One region of the Plantibacter sp. Leaf1 genome, then DNA from elsewhere that is predicted to be linked to it. Evidence: riboswitches for the same ligand, from Rfam matches in the RefSeq annotation. Region 1 holds a riboswitch; the other holds the start of a gene.
What was found. Region 1 has a riboswitch for thiamine pyrophosphate ahead of ASE44_RS18910 (ECF transporter S component). Riboswitches for the same ligand answer to the same signal wherever they lie in the genome.
Positions count from the first base shown of each region.

Region 2: linked by a shared signal. The riboswitch ahead of thiM (hydroxyethylthiazole kinase) and the one ahead of ASE44_RS18910 (ECF transporter S component) in region 1 are both predicted to bind thiamine pyrophosphate.

Region 1 covers NZ_LMJX01000002.1:652,323-658,183, reverse strand. Annotated here, with positions in the region: gene gatB (Asp-tRNA(Asn)/Glu-tRNA(Gln) amidotransferase subunit GatB) at 1-447, shown strand, start outside; gene ASE44_RS05350 (hypothetical protein) at 562-1,158, shown strand; gene ASE44_RS05345 (acyltransferase) at 1,129-2,454, opposite strand; gene dinB (DNA polymerase IV) at 2,537-3,835, shown strand; gene ASE44_RS05335 (hypothetical protein) at 3,845-4,174, shown strand; TPP riboswitch at 4,226-4,334, shown strand; gene ASE44_RS18910 (ECF transporter S component) at 4,371-5,000, shown strand; gene ASE44_RS05325 (ABC transporter ATP-binding protein) at 5,003-5,861, shown strand, end outside.
Region 2 covers NZ_LMJX01000001.1:377,669-383,529, forward strand. Annotated here, with positions in the region: gene ASE44_RS01670 (bifunctional hydroxymethylpyrimidine kinase/phosphomethylpyrimidine kinase) at 1-670, opposite strand, end outside; gene thiE (thiamine phosphate synthase) at 667-1,377, opposite strand; gene thiM (hydroxyethylthiazole kinase) at 1,374-2,225, opposite strand; TPP riboswitch at 2,217-2,317, opposite strand; gene ASE44_RS01685 (DUF1622 domain-containing protein) at 2,378-2,782, shown strand; gene ASE44_RS01690 (HAD family phosphatase) at 2,863-3,549, opposite strand; gene ASE44_RS18145 (CDP-alcohol phosphatidyltransferase family protein) at 3,629-4,906, opposite strand; gene ASE44_RS01700 (carboxypeptidase regulatory-like domain-containing protein) at 5,011-5,861, opposite strand, start outside.

The sequences.
Region 1 (5,861 bases):
GAGATCACGGCCACCGTCGAGGCGGGAGCCGCTCCGGCCGCCGCACGGAAGTGGTGGACGGGCGAGATCTCCCGGATCGCGAACCAGCGCGACGTCGAGGCGACGAGCCTCGTGTCGCCCGAGCACGTCGCCGCACTCGCGGCGCTCGTCGAGGACGGAACGCTCAACGACAAGCTCGCCCGTCAGGTCCTCGAGGGTGTCATCGAAGGGGAGGGCACTCCTCAGGAGGTCATCGACGCTCGTGGTCTCGCGCTCGTGTCCGACGACGGTCCGCTGATCGCCGCCATCGACGAGGCTCTTGCCGCCCAGCCGGACGTCCTCGCGAAGATCCGCGACGGCAAGGTCCAGGCCGCCGGCGCGGTCATCGGCGCCGTGATGAAGGCGATGCGCGGACAGGCCGATGCGGCGCGTGTGCGCGAACTCGTCCTGGAGCGCGCCGGGCAGTAGGTCCCGCACCAGCGACATCGGGTCCGGACGGCAGTCGTGCACTGCCGTCCGGGCCCGTTTCCGTCCCGCCGGGAAGCCCTGGCGCGTGTCCCCGGTGCGGCATACACTTCGGCCATGCTGGTCGAAGGCACCATGCGTTGGCAGGTCACCGAGGACGCCCCGATGGCCCTTATGCTCGCGCTCGCCTTCCGTTCCATGGCCGGTCTCGGGGACCGGTGCGTCGGCCAGCTCCCAGCGGTGGCCCCCGCACCCGATCCGATCGACGTCGCCGACCTCGATCGCGACGCCCTGGCACTCCAGTTCGACGGCTGGTGGACCGGGATCGCCCGGCGTGACACGCGGTTGTTCCTGGCGGAGGTGCGTCCTCCGCACTTCGAGGTCTTCGATCGCGCCCTCGAACTGCAGGAACTCGCCTACCGTGCCTACGACGGCGCCTACCGGTGGGCGACGGACAGGATCCGCGAGTATGAGATCGCCCTGGCCGGACGCTCACCGAGCAGACTCGCCGACGTCTACGAGCTCATCCGCGAGCGCCAGTTCGAGTTACGTCGGCAATCCAGCTCGTTCCGACTGGACCTCGAGGTGCTTCCGATCTGCCGACCGGGTGCCTGGGTCGTCGCACCCGACACGATCGTGGTCAGTGAGTCGCTCCGGGACGACCGGGAGGCGTTTCGCGAGTGGCTACGACCGCTGGTCCACAGCCTGGTCTGATCCGCTCGCGACGCGCTCGACCGGCCGACGGGTCGGGTTCAGGAGCACGACCGCGATGATCGAGCCGGCGGCTCCGGCAGCGGCCATGGCGGCGGTGAGCGGGTGGGAGATCTCGGCGAAGGGCATGAGGAACGCGCTCACGACTGCGATCCACACAGCCACGTGCGCCGGCTTGCGCTCCGGGTCGAGGCGCAGCCTCCGGGGGTGCTCGACGCGGCCGAGGAGTGCTCCGACACCCGCCAGGAGGACCGCGACGACGAGCAACACGACCGGTCGGGTCCACCACCAGGCGGCGGTCAGCGGCTCCGCGAAGGGGATGCCGAGGGCGAGCTGCAGACCGGCGACGGCGATGATGAGGGGCAGGTGCCAGAGGTACACCGTCATCAGCCGGGACCCGATGAGGAAGACGACCGCTCGCGCGGCGCGGGTCCGCATGATGGCGGTGAGCAGAGGGTGCACCAGGGCGAGCAGGGCGAGCTGCCCGACGCCGAGGACGACGAGGGGGAGGGTCGGTGGGTTGAGGTTGCCGAGCATGCTGGTCGAGTACGGCAGCCAGGTCGTGATCGGCACGAGCGCGCCGTAGGAGATCAGCACCACGGCCACGAGGACGAGGCGCGGAACGGAGCGGAGACGTCCGTCGGCCAGGAAGAACCCGAACTGCTGCAGCAGCGGCCAGACGAACACGAGGTTGACGAGACCGATGCCCAGGAGGCCGGTCGAGTAACGGACGACGTCGACGAGGATCACGCCGGCCAGCAGTGCCGCACAGGTCAGGAAGGGGTGGCGGTCGTGGCAGGTGGCGAGGAACGGGGCGACCGCCTGGCACAGCAGGTAGGCGGCCAGGAACCAGAGCGGGGACCCGACGCCTGCGGCGACGGCCTCGATGATGGCGGGGTCGACACCGAGCGCCCCGGCCAGCCACAGCCCCGCGGCGAGGAAGAGCAGGACCGGGATCGTCGGCAGGGCGAGTCGGAAGACCCTGGACCGGAGGAAGTCGCTGGTCCCGCCACCACGTCGGACGGTGCTGCGCCAGCCGGTGATCGTCGCGAAGCCGCCCACGATGAAGAACAGCGGCATGATCTGGCCGAACCAGGTACCCGTGTCGAACCAGGGTTGCTGCTCCAACGCTCGGGAGATGCCGATCGTGCCGTCCGGCTCGACCGCCACCGCGACCATCAGGAGGTGGACGATGACGACCGTCACGACGCAGGCGACGCGCACGAGGTCGAGGGCGAGGTCCCGCCCGGAGAGGTCTGGGACCGCCGGGGCCGACCCGGTCCGCGTTCGCGTGCTCATCGCCGGACAGCCTAGCGCCGCCGAGCGCTCCCACCTCGGCCCCTGTAAAGAGCGTGTCGGAGGTGACTGCGACAATGGAGTCATGAGTCGGCAGGATGGAGCGTCTCGTCGCGTCTCGGCGCACGATGCCGACGACAGCGGTACCCCCATCCTCCACGTCGACATGGACGCCTTCTTCGTCTCGGTCGAGCTCTTGGAGCGGCCCGAGCTCCGTGGCCTGCCCATCATCGTCGGCAACAAGGAGGGCCGCTCGGTCGTCACCTCCGCGAGCTACGAGGCCCGCAGGTACGGGGTGCGTGCCGCGATGCCGGTGTCCCAGGCCATGCGCTTGTGCCCGAGCGCGGTCGTCCTCCCGCCGCATCACGGCCGGTATCGCGAGTACTCGGATCGCGTCATGGAGGTGTTCGAGTCGGTGACCCCGCTCGTCGAGCCGTTGAGCATCGACGAGGCGTTCCTCGACGTCTCCGGGGCGGTGCGGTTGCTCGGGAGTCCGCGCACGATCGCGGCGCTCGTGAAGCAGCGGGTCCTCGACGCCACGGGGCTTCCCTGCTCGGTCGGTCTGGCGGCGACGAAGTACGTGGCGAAGCTCGCGTCGGGGCTGTCGAAGCCCGACGGACTCCTGGTCGTGCCGGCTGCTGAGACGCTCTCCTTCCTGCACCCGTTGCCGGTCGGGGCGCTGTGGGGCGTCGGCGGACGAACCGAGGAACAGCTCACGAACCGGGGCATCCGGACCATCGGCCAGCTCGCCTCCACCCCGTTGTCCATGCTCCAGCGCGCCGTCGGCGAGGCGTCCGGACGCCGGCTCCTCGAGCTCGCGAATGGGATCGACCCGCGTGGAATCGAGTTGGCGCGGCGGGAGAAGAGCGTCAGCCACGAGGTGACGTTCCCGACGGACGTCGCAGACCCCACCGTGCTGAAACGAGAGCTGTTGAACCTCGCGGGACTCGTCGCGATCCGCCTCCGGAAGGGTGGGTACGCCGGTCGGACGATCAGTATCCGGGTGCGCTACGCGGACTTCAGCGTCGTGACCCGGTCACGGACCATCGGCGAAGCGACGAACGTCGGACGTCGCGTCTACGACGAGGCGGCTTCGCTCTTCGGCGACCTCGATCGAGGAGGGCGTCTGGTCCGCCTCGTCGGCGTGAAGGTCGATCAACTGGTGCCCGCCGAGGAGGCCGGATCGGCGTTGTGGGATCCCGATGAGGAGTGGCGCGGCGCTGAACAGACGATCGACCGGGTGGCCAGTCGCTTCGGCGACCTCGCGATCGCTCCGGCCTCGCTCCTCGGGAAACCGCGGCGACGAGGGCTCGGGAGTCGAGGCGACTCGCAGGGTGCTGGGAGCACGGATCAACCCCTTGGACCGGCGGATGCGCAGCGGTAGCGTGGCAGCATGACGAATCTCGTGGAGAAGCTGGCAGAACAGACCAAGGGCCTCGGCGTGACCGCGGCCTACGGGGAGCAGCAGGACATCGACGGCACCAAGCTCGTGCCGGTGGCCCTGACGTACTACGGCTTCGGTGGCGGGTCCGAGGGTGACGGCGACGACGCACCGAGTGGCGGCGGAGGCGGTGGCGTCTCCATCCCCGTCGGCGCCTACATCAAGACGGACGAGGGCCTCCGGTTCGACCCGAACCTCATCTCGCTCATCGCCGTCGCCATCCCGTTCATCTGGGTGAGCGGCAAGGCGCTGTCCGGGCTCATCAAGGCGCTCAAGAAGTAGCCTTCCCCCGTCGAACCCCTGTCGAGCGATCCTGCGCGGCAGGGGTTAGACTCGTGCCACCACGGGAGTCCGGTGAACCGGGCTGAGAGGAAGGTATTCGCCTTCGACCGTCGAACCTGATCTGGATCATGCCAGCGCAGGGAGACCATTTCTCGCTATCCCGTGCTCTTTTCCGTCTACAGGAAGGGCACGTATCGTGTCAGCATCGACCAAAATCTCCTCGTCTGAACGCGCCGCCGCGCGGAACCTCCGCTGGAGGGTCGTCGACATCGTCGTGGTCGCCGTCCTCGGCGTGGCCACCGGCCTCATCTTCTGGGCGTGGAACACGCTCGGATCGCTCTGGTACGCCGGAGCGAGTGCCGTGACGCCCGGCTTCGGCGGCATCGCCGTCGGCATCTGGCTGCTCGGCGGCGTCCTCGGCGGGCTCATCATCAGGAAGCCCGGCGCGGCCGTCCTCGTCGAGACCATCGGGGCCGTCGTCTCCGCGCTCATCGGCAACGCGTGGGGCATCACCACCGTGTACTCGGGCCTCGCCCAGGGGCTCGGAGCCGAGCTCGTGTTCGCCGCGCTGGCCTACAAGCGCTTCGGCCTCGTCCCGGCCATCCTCGCCGGTGCGGGCGCCGGTGCCGGCGCATGGCTGCTCGAGCTGTTCATGTCGGCGAACCTGGAGAAGGGTGCCGAGTTCAACGCGATCTACCTCGGCTCACTGCTCGTCTCCGGCGCGATCCTCGCGGGCGTCGTCGGTTGGGTCCTCGTCAAGGCGCTCGCCTCCACGGGTGCGCTCAGCCGGTTCGCCTCAGGGCGGGACGCGCGGCGCGAGGTCTGAGCGTGGTCGGTGCGACCGGTCCGGCGCGCGTCGTCGCCCGGGACTGGGGGTGGCGTCACGCCGGTCGGAAGGCATGGGCGGTCAGCGACCTCGACCTCGTCATCGAACCGGGGGAGCGGGTCCTCCTCCTGGGCGCGTCCGGCGCCGGCAAGTCGACCCTGATCCATGCGCTCGCCGGTGTCCTTGGGGGAGCGGACGAGGGTGAGGCTCGCGGGTCGCTGCTCGTGGACGGGGTTGCGCCCGAACAGGCCAGGGGCCGGATCGGCCTCGTGCTGCAGGATCCCGATTCGCAGGTCATCCTGTCCAAGCTCGGCGACGACGTCGCGTTCGGCTGCGAGAACCTCGGGGTCGAGCGCGAGGAGATCTGGCGACGGGTCGTCTCGTCGCTGCAGGCCGTCGGCCTCGACCTCCCGTTGGACCACCCGACCTCGGCGTTGTCCGGCGGACAGAAGCAGCGGCTCGCCCTCGCCGGGGTACTCGCCATGCAGCCCTCGCTCCTCCTGCTCGACGAGCCGACCGCCAACCTCGACCCGATCGGCGTCACCGAGGTCAGGGACGCCGTCGCGCGTGTGGTCGACGACGGTTCGTCGACCCTGGTCGTCATCGAACACCGGGTCGACGTCTGGCGCGATCTGATGACGCGGGTCGTCGTACTCGATGCGGACGGAGGAGTCCTCGCCGACGGTCCTCCCTCCGTCGTCCTCGACGATGTCGGGCGCCGGCTCGCCGACGCCGGCGTCTGGGTACCGGGCATCCCGCTGGGGCTGCGGCCCCGCCGGATGGTGCAGCCGAACGCAGCCGTCTTGACGACGTCCGACCTGACGATCGGACGGCTCCGATCCCAGCCGGTGCAGGAGCACC
Region 2 (5,861 bases), on a different contig from region 1:
CGAGGCCGCCGCCGGCGTCGACGAGGGCGTCCGGGCAGTCCACCACCCCGGACAGGTGCCCACCCTTCACGAGCACGATCACCCCGGCCCGTTCCGACACCCGCCGCGCCTGCGCGAGGGCGTCGGCCCAGCGCTCCGCCACCGGTTCGTCCGCGAGGACCGCGAGCTCGGGGAGGTTCGGGGTGACGAGGTCGACGAGCGGCAGGAGCTCGCGCATGGCGGCCTCGGCGTCCTGCCGCAGCAGGCGGTCGCCGCTCGTCGCCACCATGACGGGGTCGAGCACGACGGGTCCGGTCACGGTCTCGCGCAGCCACGCGGCGACGGCCTCGATGATCCGTGCGTCGCCCAGCATGCCGATCTTGACGGCGTCGATGACGACGTCGTCGGCCACCGCGTCCAACTGTTCACGGAGGAACCCGACGGGCGGGGTGTGCACGGAACGGACGCCGCGGGTGTTCTGCGCGACGAGGGCGGTCACGACCGCCATGCCGTATCCACCGTTCGCGGCGATGCTCTTGAGGTCGGCCTGGACACCGGCGCCGCCGGTCGGGTCCGTCCCGGCGATGCTCAGCACCCGCGGCGTGGTCCTCGTGACGAGCGGCCGTCGCCCGATCCCCGCGTCGTGCGACGGCCGGGCCGGGGCTGTCCTCAGCGAGTCGGTGGCGCTCACGCGGGCACCTCGTCCCACGCGGCACGGAACGCGCGAGCCGCCGCGGCCGGATCGTCGGCAGCACAGATGGCGGACACCACCGCGAGCCCGGCGGCACCCGCCGATCGGAGGGCCGCGGTGTCGGCGAGCCCGACCCCGCCGATCGCCACGCAGGGCAGCTGGGTGGCGGCGGCGATCGCGGCGAACCCGTCCACGCCGAGCGGCTCCGGGTGGTCCGGTTTCGTCGCCGTCGGGCGGATCACGCCGACGCCGAGGTAGTCGACGGTCCCCGCGGGCAGGGCGGCCACCGCGTCGAGGTGGGCTGGCGTGTTCGCCGTCAAGCCCACCACGGCCGCGTCACCCACGATCCGGCGGACCGCGTCGACCGGGAGGTCGCTCTGCCCGACGTGGACACCGTGGACGACGGCGCCGGCGGAACGGGCGGCGAGGAAGACGTCGACCCGGTCGTCGACGAGGAGCAGGGCTCGACCCGAGACGAGCTCCGCGGCACGGAGCGTCAGCTCGAACAGCTCGCGGGCCGTCGCGGTCTTCTCCCGGAGCTGCACCGCGGTCACCCCGCCGTCGACGGCCCGACGCACGACATCGAGCACGCCCCGGGCGCCGCTCGCCGAGGCGTCCGTGACGAGATACGTCGCCATGGCCCGGCGCACGAGGGCAGCGTGCGAACGCGCCGCGTGCACCCCGTCGGACATCGTCCCGGCGCTCATGCCACCACCGCCAGTCGGTGGACGGTCTCCGCGTCGAGGAGGTGGAGGCGGTCGAGGAACGCCGGGGCGAAGGACCCGGGCCCGCGGCTCTCCGCGGCGGCAAGCTGAGCGGCGACCGTGTACACGCTCGTGGCGGCCACCGTCGTCAGCAACCGGTCGTCGTCGAGCGAGGCGAACGCGGCGAACACGGCGCCGAGCGCGCACCCGCCGCCGGTCACGAGCGTGAGCCAGGCGTGCCCGTTGGAGCAGCGGACGATGCGCTCACCGTCGGTGATGACGTCGGTCGGCCCCGAGATCGCCACGACGGCTCCAGAGCGGCGCGCGATCGCGGTCGCAGCCTCGATCGCACTGTCGACAGAGTCGGTGCTGTCGACCCCGCGACCGCCGGCGCCGAGGCCGGCGAGGGCGATGATCTCACTCGCGTTGCCCCGGACGATCGTCGGCCGGAGCGCGAGGAGCTCTGCGGCGAGCGCCGTCCGGACGGGGAGGGACCCGACCGCGACGGGATCGAGCACCCACGGGGTGCCCACCTCGTTCGCGGCGGTCGCGGCTTCGATCATGGCCTCGCGCTGCTCCTCCTGCGGTGTGCCGAGGTTGAGGAGCACGCCGGAGGCGATGCGGGCGAACGGCCCGGCCTCCGTGGGGATGTCGGTCATCGCCGGGGCGGCACCGACGGCGAGGAGGACGTTCGCCGTGAAGTTCGTGACCACGGCGTTCGTGATCGATTGGACGAGCGGGGTGCGTTCGCGCAGGCGGTCGAGGAGGTCCCCCGCGGTGCTCGCGAACCCGCCGGCGGCGGCATCGTCGGTGGACGGGTGGGCAGACTGCTGCGGTGTGCGAATGCTCATTCGCGACATCCCTTCGCTCGGACTAACGAGATCAGGTTCGACGGGTGTGTTCTCAGCCGGTCGTCATGGGATCGGCACCCCGTGTCACTCGCGACCACCATAGCGGGTCGGCGCCGCTTCCCGTCCGGCGAGGCGACGAGGATGATGGGCGCATGGACTTCTTCGAGCTGGTCACCATCGTCTTCGAGGTCGCCGGTGTCGGGGCGATGGTCGTGGGCTTCGTGATCGCCGTCACCCTGTCGGCCCGCCTGTGGCTCCGCACCCGTGACGGCGGGCGGGCCTTCCGGATGCTGCGGGAGACGATCGGCTCGGTGATCCTGCTCGGGCTGGAGATCCTCGTCGCCGCCGACCTGGTGAAGACGGTCACCTCCACGCCGTCGCTGACCGACGCAGCCGTCCTGGCGATCATCGTCGTCATCCGCACCCTGCTGAGCTTCTCCCTGCAGATCGAGATCGAGGGGACCCTGCCCTGGAGACGCCTCGCGACGACGGGACCGCAGGCGTTCGGCCAGACCGTCGCGCGCGGCGGTGAACGCCCGCGAGGAGCCGTCAACTAGCAGGATGTGACCGCCCCGGACGCCGGAGGAGCCACCGTGCCTGACGACGACGGCCGGTTCCCGGAACTGCGCAGTCGCGGCTAGCGCGTGGTGGCGGTTTCCGCCCAGGTGTCTCGGATGAGGTCGGGCAGCTCACGCATGTCGTCGAAGACGTGGGTGCCGTCGCCGATGAGGCGCTCGGCCGGGGTCATGCCACCGGCGTAGGCGTACACGGTCATCCCCGCGGCCCGCGCGGCGAGGACGCCGACGACGCTGTCCTCGACGACCGCGCACCGCTCGGGGGCCGTGTCGAAGTCGGCAGCCGCATGCAGGAACAGGTCCGGGGCCGGCTTGCCGACGGCGACGTCGGTGGCGCTGAAGATCCGCCCGGCGAACCGGTCGTGGATGCCCACCTGGCCGAGGTTGCGGACGACGTCGTGGAACATGCCGTTCGAGGCGACGCACAGCGGCACCCCGGTCGCCGCGATGCCGTCGAGCGCGTCGACGACACCGTCGACCGCTTCCAGCTCGCGCTCGCAGATTCCACGGAACATGTCGCTCCAGCGCTGGATCCAGTCGGCCTCCAGGGGCTTGCCGAGCCGCGCTTCGACGAGCGTCGCGTAGGTCTCGAGCGATGCGCCGACGAACAGTTCGCGCACCTCGGCCTCGGTGTAGTCGCCGCCGACCTCGTTGAGGAGCTGCAGGTTCACGCGTACCGAGATGCGTTCCGTGTCGACGAGGGTGCCGTCGCAGTCGAAGATGACGAGGTCCGGATAGTCGACTGGCATGCTCCGAGCCTAAACGACACCGCCTGCGTCCACGCCGGGCGCGTCTCGGGGAAGCTGCCGGCAGCACAGCCGGCCGGGATCAGCGGGACAGGCTGACGCCCTGCCGCTGCCAGGTGACGATCATGCGTCGCGCATACTGGGTCGCCGCCACGAAGTGCCCGACGAGCCCGAGGAGGATCGCGACGAAGCCGATACCGCCGAACACGCGGGACAGCGGCGAGGCCGGATCACCACCGCCGAGCGCGAGCCCCGTGAGCAACGCGAAGAAGCCGACGAAGAGGAGCACCGTACGGATCTTGCCGGCGAGGCTCACCGGCACCTCGGGCGTCCCGCGGAACGCGACGACCGCGATGAACGCGAGGAGGAGGTCGGGCACGATCATGACGACGAACACCTGCCATGGGATGATCTGCGCGACGGCGAAGGACGCTGCGACCACGACGACGGTCAAACGGTCGGCGACGCCGTCGAGCCAGGTGCCGAGCGCCGAGACGGCCCCCGTCCGGCGCGCGATCTGCCCGTCGGCGACGTCGCTCAGGAACACGACCGCCCCCACGACGAGCGCCGCCCAGTAGGAGCCGGTGATCACGAGGACGGCGAAGACGGGGAGCAGGAGGATGCGTCCCGCCGTGATCGCATTGGGCAGGTTCCGCCAGTCGTCGTCCGCGAAGAGCTGGGTGCGGAGGCGCGCGAGCGGCGTCTTCTCGTGCAGGGTCACCGGGATCATCGCTTCGTCGCCCGGGATCGCGAGGCCCCGTCGAGCGCGGACGATCGCGACGGCCGACACCACGACGACGAGCGCGAGCAGCAGCACCCACCCGGCGGAACCGAGGTACTGGCGGACCCCGTCGAGCACGACACGGACGAGCGAACCGACCCCGACGAAGACGGCGGACCACAGGAGCGAACCGAGCACCGACGCCAGGAGGAACGATCGGTACGGCACGCGGGCGACCCCGGCCGCGGCCGGCGTCAGGCACCGGAGCACGGGGACGAGGCGGGTGAGGAAGACGGCCTGGGCTCCGCGCCGTTCGAGCGCCTCGACCGCCCGGTCCCAGCCGCCGACGCCGAGACGCCGGACGACGGCCGTGTCGCGGAGGCGCCCGCCGCTCCGACGACCGATGAGGAAGCCGAGGTGGTCTCCGAGCGATCCACCGAGCGCGACGGCGAGGAACAGGACGAGCGCGGCCGGACCGGAGTCGAGCATCGCCGAGAGGAGGAGCACGACGGGCTCCCCCGGCACCAGCAGGCCGAGCCAGAGCCCTGACTCCGCCACGGCGAAGAGGAGGCCGACCAGCCAGATCATCGGATCGGGCAACGCCGTCGTGGCGCCGTCCACCCAGCCGATGACGTCCACGGGTCCCCGTTCACGAATGCGATCCGCGCCCCTGGTCGGAGCGCGGCTCGCCCAAGTCTACGGACGAGCCGCGTGCTCCGATCCCCTTCGGGACGACGGAGCGGTCAAACGTCGGACGGGGTGTCCCGCTCGGCACGTCGACGTCGGAGGACCGCGGCCGTCACGACGCCGGCGGCTCCGAGCACGAAGAGCACTCCGGCCGCGACGATCCAGGGCATCGTGTCCGCGCCGGTCGAGGGCAGGCGGCCCGAGGTGCCCGGCACGGCGGGGTCGCTCGGGCTCGCCGAGGGCACGGGCGTGACGGCATCCGGGACCAGGACGAACGCGGGCACGGAGACCACCGATCCGTCGGCCGCGACGATCGCGACGGCCGAGGCGGCACCCTCGGCGGTGTAGCCCGATGGCACCGTCACCGTGACCTCGTACGAACCCGCGGCGAGATCGTCGAGGAGATAGGCGCCCTCGGCGTCCGTCGTGACGACGACCTCCCCGGCCGGGGTGTCGACCGTCACGCCGACGTCCGCGAGCGGGGCACCGGCATCCGTCTCGATGGTTCCGGACAGCCCACCGAGCACCGCGTCCGCGACGAGCACGAAGCTCGGCACCGTCTGCACCGAACCGTCCGAGCCGACGACCGCGACCGCGGTCGTCACTCCGCCATCGGGGACCGAATACCCTGCCGGCACGGTCAGCGTCACCGGGTAGTCGCCGGGCGGAAGGTCGGCGAGCCCGTAGGAGCCCTCACCGGATGTCGTCAACACCACCGGGCCCGTCGGCGTCTCGACCGTCACCGTGGCTCCGGGGACGGGCGCACCCGTGTCCGTCACGACATCGCCGATGACGGTCCCGAGCCGGGCGAGCTCGAAGTCGACCGCGTCCAGATCCGTGTCGGCGAGCTCCTCGGAGCGCGTCGCCGTCCCGGAGACGACGTAGCCCTCGGGCGCGACGATCGAGA